DNA from 3 places in the Parabacteroides sp. AF17-3 genome. Region 2 is predicted to be linked to each of the others. Evidence: riboswitches for the same ligand, from Rfam matches in the RefSeq annotation. Region 2 holds a riboswitch; each other region holds the start of a gene.
The links. Region 2 has a riboswitch for thiamine pyrophosphate ahead of thiD (bifunctional hydroxymethylpyrimidine kinase/phosphomethylpyrimidine kinase). Riboswitches for the same ligand answer to the same signal wherever they lie in the genome.

Region 1: it holds a riboswitch for thiamine pyrophosphate, as region 2 does, so the genes downstream of both, DWW91_RS12950 (sulfide-dependent adenosine diphosphate thiazole synthase) here and thiD (bifunctional hydroxymethylpyrimidine kinase/phosphomethylpyrimidine kinase) in region 2, are expected to answer to the same signal.
Region 3: it holds a riboswitch for thiamine pyrophosphate, as region 2 does, so the genes downstream of both, DWW91_RS14240 (TonB-dependent receptor) here and thiD (bifunctional hydroxymethylpyrimidine kinase/phosphomethylpyrimidine kinase) in region 2, are expected to answer to the same signal.

The regions. Positions count from the first base shown of each region.
Region 1 covers NZ_QTMM01000008.1:247,574-253,753, reverse strand. Annotated here, with positions in the region: gene DWW91_RS12955 (hypothetical protein) at 170-1,132, shown strand; gene DWW91_RS12950 (sulfide-dependent adenosine diphosphate thiazole synthase) at 1,226-1,996, opposite strand; TPP riboswitch at 2,057-2,152, opposite strand; gene DWW91_RS12945 (AAA family ATPase) at 2,171-2,812, opposite strand; gene DWW91_RS12940 (MATE family efflux transporter) at 2,859-4,214, opposite strand; gene DWW91_RS12935 (GAF domain-containing protein) at 4,290-4,757, shown strand; gene DWW91_RS12930 (glycoside hydrolase family 2 TIM barrel-domain containing protein) at 4,802-6,180, opposite strand, start outside.
Region 2 covers NZ_QTMM01000005.1:282,332-288,511, reverse strand. Annotated here, with positions in the region: gene DWW91_RS08860 (DUF5686 family protein) at 1-908, opposite strand, end outside; gene DWW91_RS08855 (AAA family ATPase) at 1,036-1,584, opposite strand; TPP riboswitch at 1,754-1,851, shown strand; gene thiD (bifunctional hydroxymethylpyrimidine kinase/phosphomethylpyrimidine kinase) at 1,872-2,717, shown strand; gene DWW91_RS08845 (thiamine phosphate synthase) at 2,719-3,315, shown strand; gene DWW91_RS08840 (thiamine phosphate synthase) at 3,306-4,010, shown strand; gene thiC (phosphomethylpyrimidine synthase ThiC) at 4,021-5,724, shown strand; gene DWW91_RS08830 (patatin family protein) at 5,730-6,180, opposite strand, start outside.
Region 3 covers NZ_QTMM01000010.1:29,444-35,623, forward strand. Annotated here, with positions in the region: gene DWW91_RS14240 (TonB-dependent receptor) at 1-1,709, opposite strand, end outside; TPP riboswitch at 1,773-1,888, opposite strand; gene DWW91_RS14245 (SusD/RagB family nutrient-binding outer membrane lipoprotein) at 2,026-3,633, opposite strand; gene DWW91_RS14250 (SusC/RagA family TonB-linked outer membrane protein) at 3,674-6,180, opposite strand, start outside.

The DNA.
Region 1 (6,180 bases), on a different contig from region 2:
GTATTTTCAGTCATATCTATTTCTCATTCGTCTATTTACCCCCTCCGCATTTTCGAAAATACGCAACCCGTGAGTGTGCTTATTACATTTGTTGCGTTTTTCGAAACAATACGCTTTGTTTATTGTTTAATAATTGAACATATATATTATTTAAAAGGGAGAATTGGAAATGAATACAGATGTATTAAATACAAATCTGATCGAGGTAATGAAAGAGAAGATACCGGATGGGGTTAATTTAGCGAATACCCTGATGGATATTCTCTACATAGGAAAAGAGGCCGTATACAGAAGATTACGCGGCGAGGTTCCCTTCACCCTCAATGAGGCTTCCATCATTTCAAAGAAACTGGGAGTTTCACTTGACCAGATCGTGGGTATAAGCTATACTAATAACGCAATGTTCGACCTGAATCTTTTACATTATTCAGATCCTATCAAAACGTATTACAAAATCCTTGACCACTATCTTGAATTGTTTGAGTCTCTGCGCGACGATCCGACTTCGGAGTTAAGTACAGCCTCAAATATGATACCACAGACTTATTATCTGAAATACGATAGCTTGTCTAAGTTTCGGTTATTTAAATGGATGTACCAGAATGAAAAAGTAAATTGTGTAAAATATTTTTCAGAATTAAATTTATCCGAAGAACTCAAACATGCCCAAAAGGCATTCGTAGAAGCCAGTACATATATACAAACAACAAACTATATATGGGACAGCATGATGTTTAACTACCTGGTGAACGATATTAAATATTTCGCCAGCATTCATTTAATCACGGAAGAGGAAGTAACCAAACTACAGGAAGAACTCCTCCGGCTATTGGACGACCTGGAGACAATCGCTTCCAGAGGTAAATTTGACTCAGGCAAGGATATACATATATATATATCCAACATAAACTTCGAAGCCACATACAGTTTTGTGGAAACATCCAGTTTGCAATTAAGCCTGATCCGGATCTTTTCGATCAACTCGATCACATCGAGAGACAAAGAGATGTGTAAGAACCTGAAAGAATGGATTCAATCCTTACGTAAGTTTTCTACTATGATCTCCGAAAGCGGAGAAATGCAGCGTATACAGTTTTTCAAAAAACAACGGGAACTTGTAGAGAAGATGTAATAGGAAGCATGAGTTTTTATGTTACTATATGAAGAAAGGACGGAAATCTGTAAAAAGATAACCGTCCTTTCTTTTCATGTATATCAGATAATCTTATTTATCCAGTTTTGCACAGATCAGTTCTGCCGCTTTCTTACCGCTCATCAGCATACCACCGAAAATCGGTCCCATACGGAAGCTACCGCTTACACCGTTGGCTGCCATACCTGAAACAAACAGTCCCGGATAGATTTCTTTTGTATTTTCTACCGTTGTCTGTTCACCCAACTCAACGTTTAATGAACGTTCGCCGATTACACCGCCGGTCGGGGTATTCAGTTTGATATCGTTTTTGCGGGCAACAGTACGTGCCACTTCGCAGTCGTGTCCTGTTCCTTCCAATACGGCTTTTGCCATAATAGTCAGCGGGTCTACATGCATACCTTCGCGGATTACCGGAGCCCAGTTAACTACCACACCGGCTACTGCATCGTTGTGGAATACCACATCTTCCACAGAATAGCAGTTAAAAATAGTAGCACCGGCTTTTGTTGCCTGATAGATCAATGCAGAAGTAGTATGAACCGAATCCATAATATAAGTACCATTGCCGGCATCATGATAAGAAACGCCCAGTTCCTTCACGATCGGCATGGCTTCTTCCTGTACGACAATATCATTAAACATCATGGCACCGCCCCACATGCCTCCTCCCGGAGCCAGTTTACGGTCGAAAAGAGCCACTTTCTTTCCGGCTTTAGCCAGATAATAAGCTGCTACGATACCGGAAGGGCCACCACCAACAATAGCCACATCAATTGATAAGTTGCTCTTCAGTTTTGCAAAATAAGAGTCAATAATCCCCGTTGAAACGATCTGTTCCATTACAATAATAATTAGAGTTTAAACATCGGAGAGCACATAGAGGTTAAAGCTCTCCTTTATTTAGCAATTCTACCGATTCTCCCTTCACGGCATTACCCGGGCAGGTTCTATGGGTATAATCTCAGCCTGTGTATTAAGGCACCCCTATGATAAGTCGACGACAAAGATAGTAAATTATCCGAAATGTGGCGGACGCTTATTCATTTTCCGTTCAACAAATGCTTTCATGAACTCGACAGTCTCGTCTACACCCAATACGGATACGTCGATAGAAAAATTATAGGAAGAGGCTACACCCCATTCTTTATTCGTATAATAATTATAGTAGGCTGCACGCGATTTATCGGTCTTCCCCATCAGTTCCTTTGCTTGTTCGACAGTGATATTCTGGCTTTCGAGGATGCGCTGGATACGGTTTTCCATATTATTATGGATAAAAAAACTAAGACAATCCGGATCATCGCGCAGGATATAATCGGCACAACGTCCCACCAGCACGCACGACTGCTCCGATGCCAACTTGCGGATTGCGTCACTCTGGAATTTAAACAGTCCGTCGTTGGAAAGAATGTCATTATAAGGAGTGAACATTCCCATATAAGAATATCCCATAGTAAAAGCATACGCCAGTCCGCTCGAAGCACGTTCGTCCGCCTTTTCAAAAAACTCTTCGCTCAATCCGCTTTCCTTGGCGGCCACCGCCATCAACTCCTTATCATAATAACCGATGCCCAATGCCTGAGCCAGTTTTTTCCCTATTTCACGACCACCACTGCCAAACTGCCGACCGATGGTCAATATGATTTTGTTATCCATATACTAACCGATTTTATTATCCTGCGATAAATATACAATATTTTTTTTAGTTAGGTGATTCATGTTTAAACTTCTTGAATTGATTCACCAGTACGATTGCCGTAACGACTGTTGCGATCGTATCGGCAACCGGCATACTGATCCAGACTCCCAGCGTACCGAAGAAGCGGGGAAGGACAATCAGACAAGGAATCAGAAACAACATTTGCCGGGTAAGTGACAGGAATATAGCCTTCTTCGACATACCGATCGAAAGGAAGAAGTTCGTTGCCACCATCTGAAAGCCGACTATCGGGAAAACGGCAAATACGATATGAAGACCGAACACGGCCGCTTCCACCAGTTCGTCATCCGTTGTAAACATATTCACAATCAGGGTCGGGAATAACTGGCAGAGCAGAAAACCGGTCGTTGCCACTCCGATTGCCCACTTCATCGTCAACTTGGTTACTTCCGTTACACGGGGATATAAGCGGGCACCGAAATTATATCCGGCAATAGGTTGCATTCCCTGGTTGAAGCCCATAATAATCATTACAAACAAGAAAATAATGCGGTTTACGATACCATAAGCACCAATCGCCATGTCTCCCCCATGTTCTTTCAGACCGCGGTTGATCAGGATAACAATCAGACAGGAACAAAGATTCATCAAAAAAGGCGACATCCCGATATACAGAATACCCTTCACCACCTCTTTCCTCAGTTTATAAATCCCTTTCTTAAAATGGAGCAACTGTTTCGGACTTGAAAAATGAATCATCTGTCCCGTCAAGGAGATTACCTGCGAAATGACTGTCGCCCATGCAGAACCCTTGATTCCCCACTCAAAACCAAAGATAAAAATCGGATTCAAGATACAGTTTATCACCACAGAAGCCAGGGTGGCATACATAGCCTGTTTGGGAAAGCCCGACGAGCGCAACACCGCATTCAATCCCAGATACATATGGGTTATCACATTCCCATATAAAATAATCTGCATGTAATCGCGGGCATACCCTATCGTATTTTCACTGGCCCCGAAGAAATAAAGAATAGGGTCGAGCAAGAGCAAAAAGACAATGGTAAAAGCCACCCCGAGCAGTACATTCAGGACAAGCACATTCCCCAATACCTGGTTGGCCCCTTCATAATCCTTCTGTCCCAGCTTTACCGAAACTAATGTAGAAGCACCGACACCAACCAGCGAACCGAAAGCTGCCGCCAGATTCATCAACGGAAATGTCAGAGCCAGACCCGAAATAGCCAACGGTCCTACCCCATGTCCTATAAAAATACTATCAGCCATGTTATAAAGCGAAGAAGCGGTCATGGCTATAATTGCCGGAATAGCATACTGCGTAAGCAGTTTTCCGATACGTTCGGTACCCAGTACCAAAGGAGAGTTTTGTTTTGTCATAAAAATCAATTGATGCGCAAAGGTACGGATATTTACGATTAATTTTTACCTTTGTTTTCCTATAATAATTTAAATATGGCAGAGAATTTAATCATAACGGAAGGAGACAAAGAACAACAATACCAAACGTTGTTCCCCCAGATAGAAGCGTTGCTGGCCGGTGAAACAGATATGACAGCCAATATGGCGAATGTTGCCGCAGCATTGAAACAGACATTCGATTTCTTTTGGGTAGGTTTTTACGTGGTAAAAGAAGATATGTTGGTGCTCGCCCCTTTTCAGGGACCGATTGCCTGTACCCGCATCCGGCACGGCAAAGGTGTTTGCGGTACGGCATGGAAAGAAGCAAAGACCCTGATTGTTCCGGATGTAGAGCAGTTTCCCGGGCATATAGCCTGTAATGCAGCTTCCAGGTCAGAGATTGTGGTTCCGGTGATCCGCGAGGGGAAAGTCATAGCGGTTCTCGATATAGACAGCGATAAGCCGGATAGTTTCGATGAAGTCGATGCAAACTATCTGGAAAGGATATGCGGGTTGCTTTGATATAAAAAATAAGAGGTGGTTAAAACCACCTCTTACAAACGAGTTTAAAAGATGATCTCTATTTTACCAAAACAAGGGTTAGCTTCGAGTGTCTTACAATAGTTTCCCCAAGCAATTTCCGGGTAATCCCAACGGTTATTGACATACAGGATCAGTTGTCCGTCGGCTCGCTTATTGGAGCGGCAGGCAACGGAGGCATCCGGTGAAATAACCGACAGGCCGGTGGACGGATTACCGGCGTTCAACGTATAATAATAGATGTTCTCCTTCATACCCTTTGCCATTTGGGTAAGCGGACGATCGCAATTCGCTCCGGCATCGGCCCAGTAATAATAATTATGCGTATCCATTTGCCAAGGTTGCTGCGGACGTTCGCCGTATGCCACCTGATTCGGGTTATAGAGAGAAGTTTCCCCCTCATTGCCGGCAAACTCTCCGGTCGGATAATAACTCCAATGTCCGCGACGTTTCCATTTGAGTTGCTCCATCGTTTCGGGAAGATAGAACGAAAGTCCCGTTTCACGCAGGAAACCATTAGGCTGCCCGTTTGTCAGGTAATTGATTTCCATACGACCTTCCGGGGAAATCAACAGGCGGATATCGGTATCGACATCGTTATAACGGCCCTTCAATATGACCTGTACATTTTTACCCTGCTTCATATACGTAATACTCTGTTTTCTCCAATCCGCATCAGCCGTCAGGAACTTGGTGGCGCTTTTACGGACTTCAGCTCCGGTCAGATGATTCAGGTTGATATCCAGATTCAGGAAAGGGCCCTTTTCAATAAATACTCGTCCGTCGACCGTTGCGTTACAGATTAATCCCGTTTCTTTGCAGAAAGGTATTTCGAAGCCATCGCCTTTCACGACAATACGATCGGCATTTTCCTCAACCAGAAGCGGACCATTACGGTGCGACTGTGGCAAGGTAATCGCCGGCTGTCCCAGCGTCACAAGTGAAGCATCTATTAAATCCCCACCGGCAGTAAAGAAACGGATAAGAAGTTCGCTTCCCTCTTCCCAGTTTTCAGCCGGGATAATCAGGACTCCTTTCTGATGCGGCGCGATGGATGCTGTCTGCGTCTCTTTCTCTATTCCTTTATATGTATAGCGCACTTTTATTTCATTCAGGTCAGTATGGTCGAAGCGGTTGTAAACGGGAAGCAACAGGCGCTCACCCGTCGTATAGTCACCCACTTGTTCCGTCAGCAGGCGGACAGGCGAATAGGCTTTCTTGGTTGCCCAGAACTCCGGTTTCTCACGGCGCCAGACATCGACTATTCCCCATTCACCGTAACCGACACAGTTGCCCTGGAAATCTTCCGGCTTGGCTGTACGGGCAAATTCTTTCCAGAAAGAAGTACCCATCTTCGGTTCGGGCAGCATGAACGTCTCGTCGATATATCCCCAAATCGCACCGC
Region 2 (6,180 bases):
AGATGTCCGGTAAATCCGAAACCTTCAGAAACGAAAGGAACGAATCCCAGGTCTACACATTTCTGTCCGTTCACATCCAGGGTGTCAAGTAAATAATACTTATAAAAGTTCGGCCCCATGCTAGACAACGGGCTTACAAAACGTTGCAGGAAAAGAGGAATATCATTCTTGAAGATATCCACCTCACGGAACACCTCTCCCAGAAACTGCTGCATACCATCCCGTGAAAATATTTCATCTACACCGGCCGCCTTTGCTCCCAGCACGACTCTTTTTTCTACTTTAGGATCTTTCCGATAGAAAATGCCTTCCACCTTTTCTTTCTCCGACACTGGCAAAATGGTCTTTCCGACATCCAGCGTATCGATATAATCGATCAGAAAATCGAATTTCCCGCCCTTACCATTCTCTTTTTTAGGTTTCGGCTGATAATCGTTCATCGCGAAAACCATCTTTTCATATTGGCTGTAACTGAAATAATCATGATTACGGGGATCATTACTTTCGCGAGATTCGATAACCTTCTTGACAAAAGCCACGGCTGGATTTTCTTTCTTGCTATACTTCTCTTTCTTCGGCTTTACAATGACTTCACCCAAATCAATACTGGAAGGGGCCAAAGGTATTTTAAAATAATTCTTTTTACCTATAGCCACTTTCAGTTCTTTTTCGGTATATCCCAGATATGAAACGGACAGAGTCCGTGCATTGGACGAGGTAGTCAACGTAAACTTACCGTCATCATCAGTCGTTGTCCCGATAGTTGTACCTTTCAGTATAACTGAAACATATGGTAACGTTTCTCCTGTAATAGAGTCCGTTACTATTCCACTTATTATAGTGTTCTGGGCTTTTGATGCAAATGCAACCAAAACAAGTGCCAGAATAAAAACAATCTTTTTCCCCATTATTTTATTAACTCCCTCGTTAAACTCCGCAAAATTATAACAGATTCTTTTTTATGAATGTTCCAAATTGAACCGATTATATTCCAATTGACAACAAATCTCACTTAAAAGACCCAAAATAGATGTTTTAAAATGAATTTATACTACTAATAACAAAATTCCTTCTTTCCGTAACGGGAAGTTTCGGGACTTCAATCAATGTATATCCTGCATCTTTGTAGACATCTTTCATTACATAATATGTATCTATCGCTTCATTAAATGATTGTTTACGTTCTTTATCCGTATGATATATATTTTCCCAGGGAGGAAGTATGAATACCTGCCTGTTATACCTGTATTTATCGACTGCCAATTCTATTTCTTTCCGGTCGGTTAACCCAATCAACCTTGCATATGCCAGTGTATCAGGGATTCCTCTGTCAAAAAATAATATGCCTTCATTTTCTTTATGAGCCAGATATGATTCAACAGAACGTTCCAGCATCATACTGGTATATAAAACGGTATCTTTCCAGGGCAATGCGTCTCCACCCTGTTGCTGTTGTTCTTTGATAATATCCCGTGCTACTTCTTTTACTGTTTGATATCCAACTATTTTAAGTTCTTCAATTAATGATGTTTTACCCGTTCCTGGTCCACCGGTAATAACATACAAGCCTGTTTTTATCAACATGATTTGTCTTTTTATGACTATTATGCCAAAAGGAAATACAACCCGGAAGAAAAGCTGTTATAACCGGAATTGTAGATGCAAATATACTGGATTATTTTTTTAAACCTATCAATTCACTCTTAAATTTAACATTTCACTTTTGTTTTCTCTTATCAATCTTTCTACCTTTGTACACGAAAAGGGGTGCCATACTGTAAACGGGCTGAGATTATACCCTGTGAACCTGATGCGGGTAATGCCGCCGTAGGAAAGACAGACAAGGCTTTTCCCTCCTTTCGTGTGTAAATATGAAAACAGATACATTATATCGTTATCCGACTGCGTTAACCATTGCTGGTTCCGACAGCGGCGGAGGAGCCGGGATACAGGCAGATATTAAAACATTCTCTGCATTGGGAGTTTACGGAGCTTCCGTAATCACCTCCATTACGGCCCAAAACACACAAGGTGTCAGAGGCATACAAGCCATCTCTCCGGAAGTCTTGAAAGGCCAGTTGGATGCGGTTTTTGAAGATATTACCATCGATGCTGTCAAAATAGGAATGCTGCATAATAAAACGGCGGCAGAAATCGTCGTAAATGCAATCGATACTTATTCACCGTCGCGTATTATCCTGGACCCGGTGATGATTTCGACCAGCGGTAATAAATTATTGCAGGATGATGCCATAGACATCATTGTCCGGGAACTGTTCAAACGGACATCGCTGGTCACTCCCAACATCGACGAAGCTGAATTCCTGTCCGGAATGAAGATAACTTCCGAAAAAGAGATGTGCCTGGCGGCAGAGAAGTTGCTGTCTTTAGGTTGCCGTGCCGTATTAATGAAGGGAGGGCATTTAAAAGGAAAAGAGATGACTGATATATTATATGTATCGGAGGCATCCCCTCTCCGGCTTTCGGCGGAAACTGTAATTACGACCAACGGCCACGGCACCGGTTGTACGTTGTCTTCTGCTATTGCCGCTTACCAGGCTTTGGGTAAGAGCCTGCCGGATGCCGTCAGACTGGCTAAAGAGTATATAACAAAAGCGATTACTGAAGGGAAAGATGTACGGACAGGACACGGGCATGGTCCCCTGAACCATTTCTTCGCTCCGGTTCCTTTAGTAAAAACAGAGATAAAAGGATAGTATGAAGCTGTTCGTAATCACAACTCCTTTCTTTTTTGAAGGGGAAAGCCGGATAATAACCCATTTGTTCAGGGAAGGAATGCAGCGTTTACATCTGCGCAAACCCCAAAGCGACATCGACAGGTTTCGTCTCTTACTGGATGCTATCCCTGCCGAATATCATTCACGGATTGTGTTGCACGAGCATTTCGAACTCACAACCGGATACCGGTTGGCCGGAATCCATTTGAACAGCCGGAATAATACCCTGCCGGAAGGTTTTGCCGGAAGCATAAGCCGTTCATGCCATTCCTTGCAGGAAGTGCAGGATAACAAACAGTTGGATTATGTATTTCTGAGCCCCATCTTTCAAAGTATATCCAAAGAGGGATACGGAAACGGCTTTCCGATGGAGAGATTACGGGAGGCGGCTGCTTCGGGCATAATCAACGAAAAGGTAATTGCCCTGGGTGGAATAGAAGAAAAGAACATTCCGCTGATTGCCTCCTTACATTTCGGTGGAGCTGCCATTCTGGGAGCTTTGTGGGGCAAGGCCCCTTCTGTAATAAACGAGACATCTATAATAAAACGATACAAACAACTGGATATATGGCAATAGAATATCATTTGCGCAAGCACGAAGATAAAGGACAATTTATTCCACAGGGCAGTGGTGAACGCCTGATGTTTATAACCCACGGTACTTCTAAATACACGGAACGGGAAGAAGTCAAAATGGTTCTTGACGGCGGTTGTTCATGGGTACAGCTACGGATGAAAGGAAACATGAATATTTTTACAGCCAGGGAAATCGGGCAACTAATCAATGAGCATACAAACAAATGCATCTATTGTATAAACGATAATGCACGGATTGCTTTGAGATGCGGGGCGAACGCTGTTCACCTGGGGAAAGAAGATATATCAGTATCCGCCGCATGGGAAATGGCAAAAGAGCAGTTATTTCCGGACGAAACCTTCTATATCGGCGCCACCGCCAATACCTTTGAAGATATCGAGCGTGCTGTCGGACAAGGAGCTTCCTATATCGGCCTTGGACCATTCCGTTATACAGAAACGAAAAAGAAACTCAGTCCCGTTCTCGGTCTGGAAGGATACAGAAAAATAGTGCAGCAATGTAAGGAGGCTGGCTATAAAATTCCGATATTTGCAATCGGAGGAATCTGCCTGGAAGATGTTACCCCGTTAATGGAGACCGGAATTACCGGAATAGCCGTATCGGGAGCGATTATCCATGCAGAAGACCCCGTAGAAGAGACCCATCGTTTTATTAATGAGATAAATAAATATTAAACATACTGTAATGGCAAGCAAGAAAAACATGCGTATTACCTATCCCGCATCGGAAAAGATATATATCCCGGGCGAAATCAACAAGATAAAAGTGGGTATGCGTAAAATCAAACTTCTGGATACCGTCACTATCGACGAAAACGGAGAGCAAGTTTTCAAGAAAAACAATCCGGTGATTGTCTATGACACAAGCGGTCCTTTTTCAGACCCTAAAATAAATATAGACATAAATGCCGGTATTCCCCGTATCCGCGAAGAATGGTGTTCGAAACGTAAGGATATCGAACAACTGAGCGAGTTGTCTTCCGAGTATGGCCGTGCCCGTCTGGAAGATAAAAGTCTGGATGAGATACGTTTTCCGAAGCGTCACCTTCCCTACCGTGCCAAAGAAGGTAAGAATATCACCCAGATGTATTATGCCAAACGACGTATCATAACTCCGGAAATGGAATATGTGGCCATACGTGAAAACCAGCAAATCGAAGCATTGGGACTGAAATCTTATATCACTCCCGACTTTGTCCGTAAAGAAATTGCTGCCGGACGTGCCATCATACCGTCCAACATCAACCATCCGGAAGCGGAACCGATGATTATCGGTAAGAAGTTTCTGGTGAAAATAAATACCAATATCGGTAATTCGGCCTTGTCTTCCGGCATCAGTGAAGAGATTGAAAAAGCGGTGTGGAGTTGTAAATGGGGTGGCGATACCCTGATGGACCTTTCGACGGGTGACAATATTCACGAGACACGTGAATGGATTATCCGTAACTGTCCGGTTCCGATGGGGACAGTTCCTATTTACCAGGCTTTGGAGAAAGTGAACGGAAATGTGGAAGATTTGAACTGGGAAGTATATCGCGATACATTGATTGAACAGGCTGAACAGGGTGTGGACTATTTCACCATTCATGCCGGACTATTGAAAAAACATATCGATTTGACAGCGCCCCGCTTATCAGGTATTGTTTCGCGTGGTGGTTCCATTATGGCTAAATGGATGCAGCTGCATAATGAAGAAAACTTCCTGTATACCCATTTTGCAGAAATATGCGATATCCTGAGCAGATATGACGTTGCTGTGTCTATCGGCGACGGTCTTCGTCCCGGTTCCATCTATGATGCCAACGATGCAGCGCAGTTTGCCGAACTGCATGCGATGGGCGTATTGACAAAGATTGCCTGGGAGAAATTCGTTCAGGTTATTATCGAAGGTCCGGGTCATGTCCCGATGAACAAGATTCATGAGAACATGAAAGAACAGCAATATGCCTGCCACGGTGCCCCGTTCTATACATTAGGCCCGTTGACAACGGATATCGCCCCGGGATACGACCATATCACATCGGCTATCGGTGCCGCACAAATTGCCTGGTATGGCACAGCTATGATTTGCTATGTAACCCCGAAAGAACACCTGGGATTGCCAAACAAAGAAGATGTACGCAACGGAGTGGTTGCCTATAAGATAGCCGCCCATGCCGCCGACCTGGCAAAAGGACATCCCGGAGCACAGGTCCGTGACAACGCATTAAGTAAGGCACGTTTTGATTTCCGTTGGAAAGACCAGTTCAACCTGTCACTCGACCCGGAACGGGCTTTGCAATATTATAAGGAAAGCGCTGTTACCGACGGGGAATATTGTACGATGTGCGGTCCGAACTTCTGCGCCATGCGTTTAAGCAAAGACCTGCATAAGGAATGTAAAGAATAAAACTGTTATAGGGCGGCTGTCAGGGCCGTCCCTATTAACCTTTCAGCCAAAGCATATCCTTCATTATATAACGCTTCCAGCTTTTCCAGATTATTTTCTGTTCGCGTCACCTCTATTTTGTTTTCAGGACGAATCACGAATGCTTTACCTTCGGCTTCCAGTTGGTCGATATAATCGAGTACTTCATTATAACGTTTATACCTCAGTTTGAGCTGTTCCCGTATGGCCGGATATTTTTTATAGATGAATCCCGGCAGATAAAAGTTTTTATCCTTTTTACGGTATCCTTTATTTCTTGTGAGGATTATCACATTCTTCCGGAAACCGTCATCAATAGCCCTCTGGATAGGAATGGCATCACAAACTCCGCCATCGACCATCGGGACGCCGTCCACATAGGCAACCGGACAAAGAACCGGCAATGTGCAGGAGGCACAACAAATATCTACCAGCCTG
Region 3 (6,180 bases), on a different contig from region 2:
GTCAGTTCAATTCCCATGCGGTAACTGTCTTTGATATTGCTGGTCAATGCTTCACCGATTTCGCTGATTTTGCCGCTCAGGATCAATTGGTTGTTGTAGTCCATAAAATAAAGATTGGCTCCGGCGCGGAAACGTTGGTTGCCGAAGCTGTAACCGGCTTCGTAGTCGTAGAGTGTTTCGTGAGTAGGACGTTCGTTGACTGCGGCTTCCGTAAAATTGTCTCGATTGGGTTCACGGTTGGCGACGGAGAAAGAGACGAAAGCATTATGACCGCCTTTCTGGAAATTGATACCGGCTTTCGGGTTGAAGAAGTTCCAGTTTTTGTTGACGTAGATTTCCTTACCGGTATTGTCGTCACTTCCTTTGATCGTGTAATGGATGCCACGGTATTGCAGGTCGAGGTATCCGTTCAGGTAGGGGTGGAACCGGTAGTTGCCTTTTACGTAAAAGTTATAATCCAGTTTGTTCCCTCTGTTACGGTAATATTCGTAGTCAGGCGAGGGGAGTGCTTCTGCATTTTTGACCCACATGACACGGCCGAAATGGTCGCCTACATATTTATTGACAGCTGAACCGAAGCTCATCTGGAGACGTTCGGAACGATAGTTCGCACTGTAAACGATACCGTAAAAGTCGTTGTCCAGCCATTTACGGCGGACGAGGTCGGAACTGACGATTGTGTCGCCTTTCCCGTTAATATAAGACTCGGGGAGTTTGTATTTTGTAAATTCTTCATTGGGCTTATAGTCTTCGTAATATCCCTCTCCATGTGTGTAATGGAGTGTCAGGTTCATATTCCACAGGTCGCTCAGTCGCTGACTTGCCATCAGGTGGTAGTTTTGCTGCCGGTAATTGTCTGTCTGGTTGTCGTAGAATTTTTTAACGCCGTTCTCTTTATATTCTCCGCAAGGGTTGTAAGTCCGGTCGCTGTCCAGGTAAATGGAAGGGACACCGTTCCAGGCCTGATACGTTTTTTCTATATTGCCGAATGTCTGGAAGCGGACCAGAGTGTTGTCGCCGTAATAGGTGGCTGAGCCGAAATAAGAGTGCATATTGGCTGTTGCCCGGTCGATGTATCCGTCGCTTTGGACGTTGGAGTAGCGGGCGTCGAAAACGAAATGATCCCGGAGTAACCCGGTTCCTGTTTTGACTGAGTTTTTGACGGTTCCGAACGAACCTGCCGAAAGGCTGTATTCGGCATACGGTTTCAGGTCCGGCTTTTGCGTTTGCATGGCGACGGTGGCACCGAAGGCGGCGGCTCCGTTGGTCGATGTCCCGGCTCCCCGTTGTATCTGTATGTTATCGACGGAAGATGCGAAATCGGACATGTTGGCCCAGAAAACGGTGTGAGACTCGGAGTCGTTGACCGGTACGCCGTTGACCGTGATGTTGATGCGGTTGGCGTCTGTGCCGCGGATACGGAAGCCCGAATAGCCGATACCTGTCCCGGCGTCCGAAGTCATGATGACGGAAGGGGATTGGGAGATGAGATAGGGGATACCTTGGCCATCGTTTTTGCGGCTGAGTTCGTCTTTGGATACTTCGCTGTAAGCCACCGGAGTACCTTTGGCTACTTTGGTGGCGGTGACGACTACTTCGTCCAGCGATAAGTCACGTGAAATTTTGAGAGAATCGACAGGGTCGGGACGGTTTCCCGCTGCTGCGAATGTTGCCAGAGATCCGGCACAGATAATCAATACACTTTTCATCCTTTTTACCTTAATGTTTAAAAACCTGATAAGTGAATAGGAGAGGTGTGTTGTGTGAAGAAGTATACCATGTTTTACAATTTCCTTCGCCGGCATTATCCGTATCAGGTAATATGGGTATAATCTCAGCCTGCGGCACGTACTGTATCGGTACGTGGCAAGCACCCCTTTGTATTCGGGGCACAAAGATAAGAAAAGTCAGGGAATTGTACAAATGGAAAAAACCGCCGCGAATCACTTCGGGGCGGTTTCGACTCCACAATTTTCCATCAATTATGTTGTAATTATTTACTGTGGATATATCTCTGTTTATTTGTTATTCAACAGTGGTGTACCAATTGCTCTTCATCCAGTTCAAAGGAGCGTACCAGCTGTCTTCCTTACCTCCCAGATGGGCATTCAGGTTGGCTGAGTTATAGTCTTTTTCGTCAGCCGGATACTGGATGCGGTCCAGAGGAAGCGGAGTTGCGACAGACTGCGGGTCGCGTTTGAAATAAATTTCCGGATATCCGGTACGGCGGACAACATTCCATGCTTCATATTCCTGGATAGCACCGTGATGGATCCAACGCTGTGTCAGGATACTCTTTTGCGGATTGCTGGCGTCCCATTGTGTTTCAGCATATGCTTCAACTTCGGCTGCTGAGGGAGGAGTTAACGGATCACGGTAGGTACCGGTTGAATTCAAATCGAAATAGAATTCAGTGGAAAGTTTTATACCGTTGATATATTCGCTCTTGGCATTACCGGTAGCCCAGTTGTTAGCATAGGCCTCCGCCTTCATGAAAGCAACTTCGGCTGCTGTCATCCAGAGTCCCGGGAATCCGGGGTTACGGGTGAAGGTCGATGTATCCAGGGCTGCGTAATATTTAGCCGTACCATGTGTAGAGATACTCATATTCGTTTCCTGTTCCGTGAGTGTTTCAGACGGATCGAGGCCGATATATTCGTTATTCCAGTTACTGTCATACAAGACTTCCAAACGTGGGTCCGGATTATTGGTGTTGGCATTCAATGCGCGTTGCATTGGGCCGGACATGCGGTTGTAAGTTGAATTCTCGATTGCGTTTTGCAGGTCGCGGTCAAAATCAAACTGGTCATCGTCGGTTTGTGGCACTGTGATATTATCAGAGTTTAGATCTACCATCGGATAAGTACCGGGATTTTCCAACATGGTTTTGATCGCAGCACGTGCTTCACTTACCAGGTCGCCGTTAGAAGCCAGGTGAGTAGCTACACGTAAACGCAGGGAGTTCACATATTTACGCCATAAGGTGATATCACCGTTGTTCACATAGTCTTCTGCATTCAGGTAAGTACTGGCATTGGCTGTAAGCGAACGGCCGTTGAGGTATGTGTTGACTTCGTCCAGGTCGCTCAGGATCATTCTATACAAATCGATATCCGAGTCGTATTTCGGTTTGGATGCTTCTACGTCTCCTGTTGCCCATAATGTGCCGGCTTCAGAGAATGGTACTCCACCCCAGGAGGAACAAACTTCATAAAGTTGTTCTTCCATTACCGTACGTCCCAGCAAGAAGAAGATACGATAGTCTTCTTTTTCTTCTTCCGGAAGGTTATTGAATTCGGTTTCCAATACTCTGTACTGGGTGACAGTGTTGTAGAAGTTTCTCCAACGTTCGTTGAAGTAACCCTGGCCAGCACCGGCAAAGCGGTCTTTACTGTTTGTATGACCGATCACTCCGGAGAATAACCCGGAAGTGGTGGAAGATACGTAATATCTGTAATAGACCGGATTCATCCATGTATTAGAGGCTTGCCATACTCCAACCATCAAGGCCGGGCATGATACCGTCTGTGTCTTTGACGGGTCCTGATATTGATCCGTGAATTTGTCGTCACTACAGGAAGACGTTGCCAGAAGGGCAGCACATCCAAGTGCGAGTGCATATATTTTTTTCATAAATCTTTCAATTTTAATATTCTATATTATTTTTCGTCAATTAGAAGCTTGCACGTAATGAGAAGCCGAATGAACGTGTTGTGGCTGTTGAACCACCAATCTGTGCCTGCGTGATCCAGGTTGTACCGTCTGTACATTCTGCATCGAATTCTTTCAGGCTCTTATAGAAGTAGAACAGGTTACGACCGTATACGGAAACCATCAAGTTCTTACAACCGAATTTGGAAGTGATGTTTTTCGGTAATCTGTAACCAAGGCTCAGTTCACGCATCTTTACATATGAATTCTTCTGTATTGCGTTTTCATAAGTGATGTTTCCGGAATATCCCCAACCGTATTGGTTGTAATATGATTCACCGGCAGTGATGATCGTTTTGTTTTCAGAACCGTCTTGTTTAACGCCTGGCTGGATTACACCGTTATCGTAAACCATGTTACCGTTTACTGTAGATCCGGCAGGCTGGTCTGTCAAATGACGTTTTGAAGGGTCTGACAGGTCGTTTCCGTCTGCATACCAGGTAAGACCGCCACGTGAAGCGTCACGGTTATCCAATGTACAATCCAGGATACCGAGTTCGGTCATATACTGGTAAGGCAAGTTCAGTACGTCACCACCAATACGGAAGTCGATAGTGGCATCCAGATAGAAATCTTTATAGTTCAATGATGTGCTGATACCTCCGACAACTTTCGGCATGGCGTTACCTGCTCTCTGGCGTTCTGTATAGTCTACGATATACAGACCGTTATCGCCAACGACTTTGTTTCCGCTCTCGTCTTTTACCGTACCGTAAACATACCAGTCACCCATCGGGCGTCCTACTCTGGATTGCAGCACTGCGGCTCCGTTATCAACAGTAGAATGGTCGATAGAGTTGATTCCGTCTATCAGTTTTGTTACTTCGTTCTTGTTCCATGACCAGTTGGCACGAATATCCCAGTTCCAGTCTTTAGTCTGGATAACTGTACCATACAGAGACATTTCAACACCGGCGTTCTTTAATTCACCGACATTCATCCAGATGGAAGTACCTCCTGAAGATGCTGATGTTGTAGTCTGAAGGATCTGGTCTTTTACTGTATTCTGGTAATAAGAAAGTTCGAAGCCCAAACGGTTGCCGAGGAATTTGTTTTCCCAACCCAATTCGAATTCGTATTTCTGTTCCGGTTGTATCTCATTGTTTCCAAGTGCCTGTGGAACCTGATTGTAGATATAACTGCCTACAGCGCTCTGGTTGTAACCGGTAGCTGCTTTATATATTTCCGGGGCGTTACCTACAACACCGTAGCTAAGACGAATTTTACCATAATCCAGCCATTCGGGTTTATTATCTTTCAGCAAAGATGAATAAATGACGCTACCGTTCACAGAAGGATAAACGAATGTGTTGGATCCGGGGTACAGTGTAGATGTTTTTTCCTGACGCACAGTTCCTTCCACATAAGCCCAACTGTCGTAACCGAAAGAAGCTGTAGCAAAGAAGGCTTGTTTTAACAGCGATGCTTTTTTCATCGATGGATTTGCCGGTGTTAATCCGGAAGAGTTCAGGTGAAACCAGTTTTCAACACTCAGACCTCCGCGGGTGCTCACTGAGGTGTCGAACTGACTTTCCTGACGGGCAGACCAACCTGCGGTTGCAGCAACATTGTATTTTTCAGCAAATGTACGGTCAAACATCAACATGATATCACCGTAATAGATCTCATACTTTGAATTTTTCAATGAATAGGATCCGGTATAGTTGCCCGGCTGTCTGAATACGTTCGGAGTTTCTGTTGAGTTCTTATTCTCAATTACATTGTACGTCAAGTCTGTTGACAGACGGCCGCGTGCGGTCAAACCCGGAATGATTTCCCAACTTGGCGTTACACTCGCGATGAAACGGTTATTGTCTTCCAACTGTTCTTTACCTAAGATATTCCAGAAATACTCTGAAGACATCTGATAGTTGGCCGGATTCCAGTCCCAGGCTTCATCAGGAGTCAGTGTATTGCTGGTATAAGGGACGTTCATGTATCCCAAGCTGGTAACAGTGCTGTTCTTCATTGCTGCGATGTCATCATATCCGGTGAACATACCTGCATAGTTTGTCAACAAGCGGCTGATACGGTAAGCACGGTTTTTAACATGCTGGCGCATATAGTTTGCCGAGTAATCCACTTTTAAGTTTTTCAGGATATTGGCGCTACCAGAAAGAGCAAAGTTGTGCTTGTTGTTGTGCGAGTTCAACTGTGTCGGCGTATTATCCATATAGGTATAGGAGAAACGCAGGTTGCCTTTTTCCGTTCCGTTGGTAATGGCCAGGTTATAAGTCTGGTTGATACCTGTCTGGAAAACATCATTCCACTGGTTGTGGTCGATAGGTGCATAAGTACGAATAGCCCCGTTATAATTGTATAATTGGGTGGTATAGTCGTATGGACGTCCCCATGAATAATACGTATTACGCGGAGAGATTACCTGGTTTCCGTTACGGTCTGTACGGGTATTCTGGAAACCGGTTTGCTGTTCGAATTCACTAGCGGTGGCCAACAGGGCATTGTCGT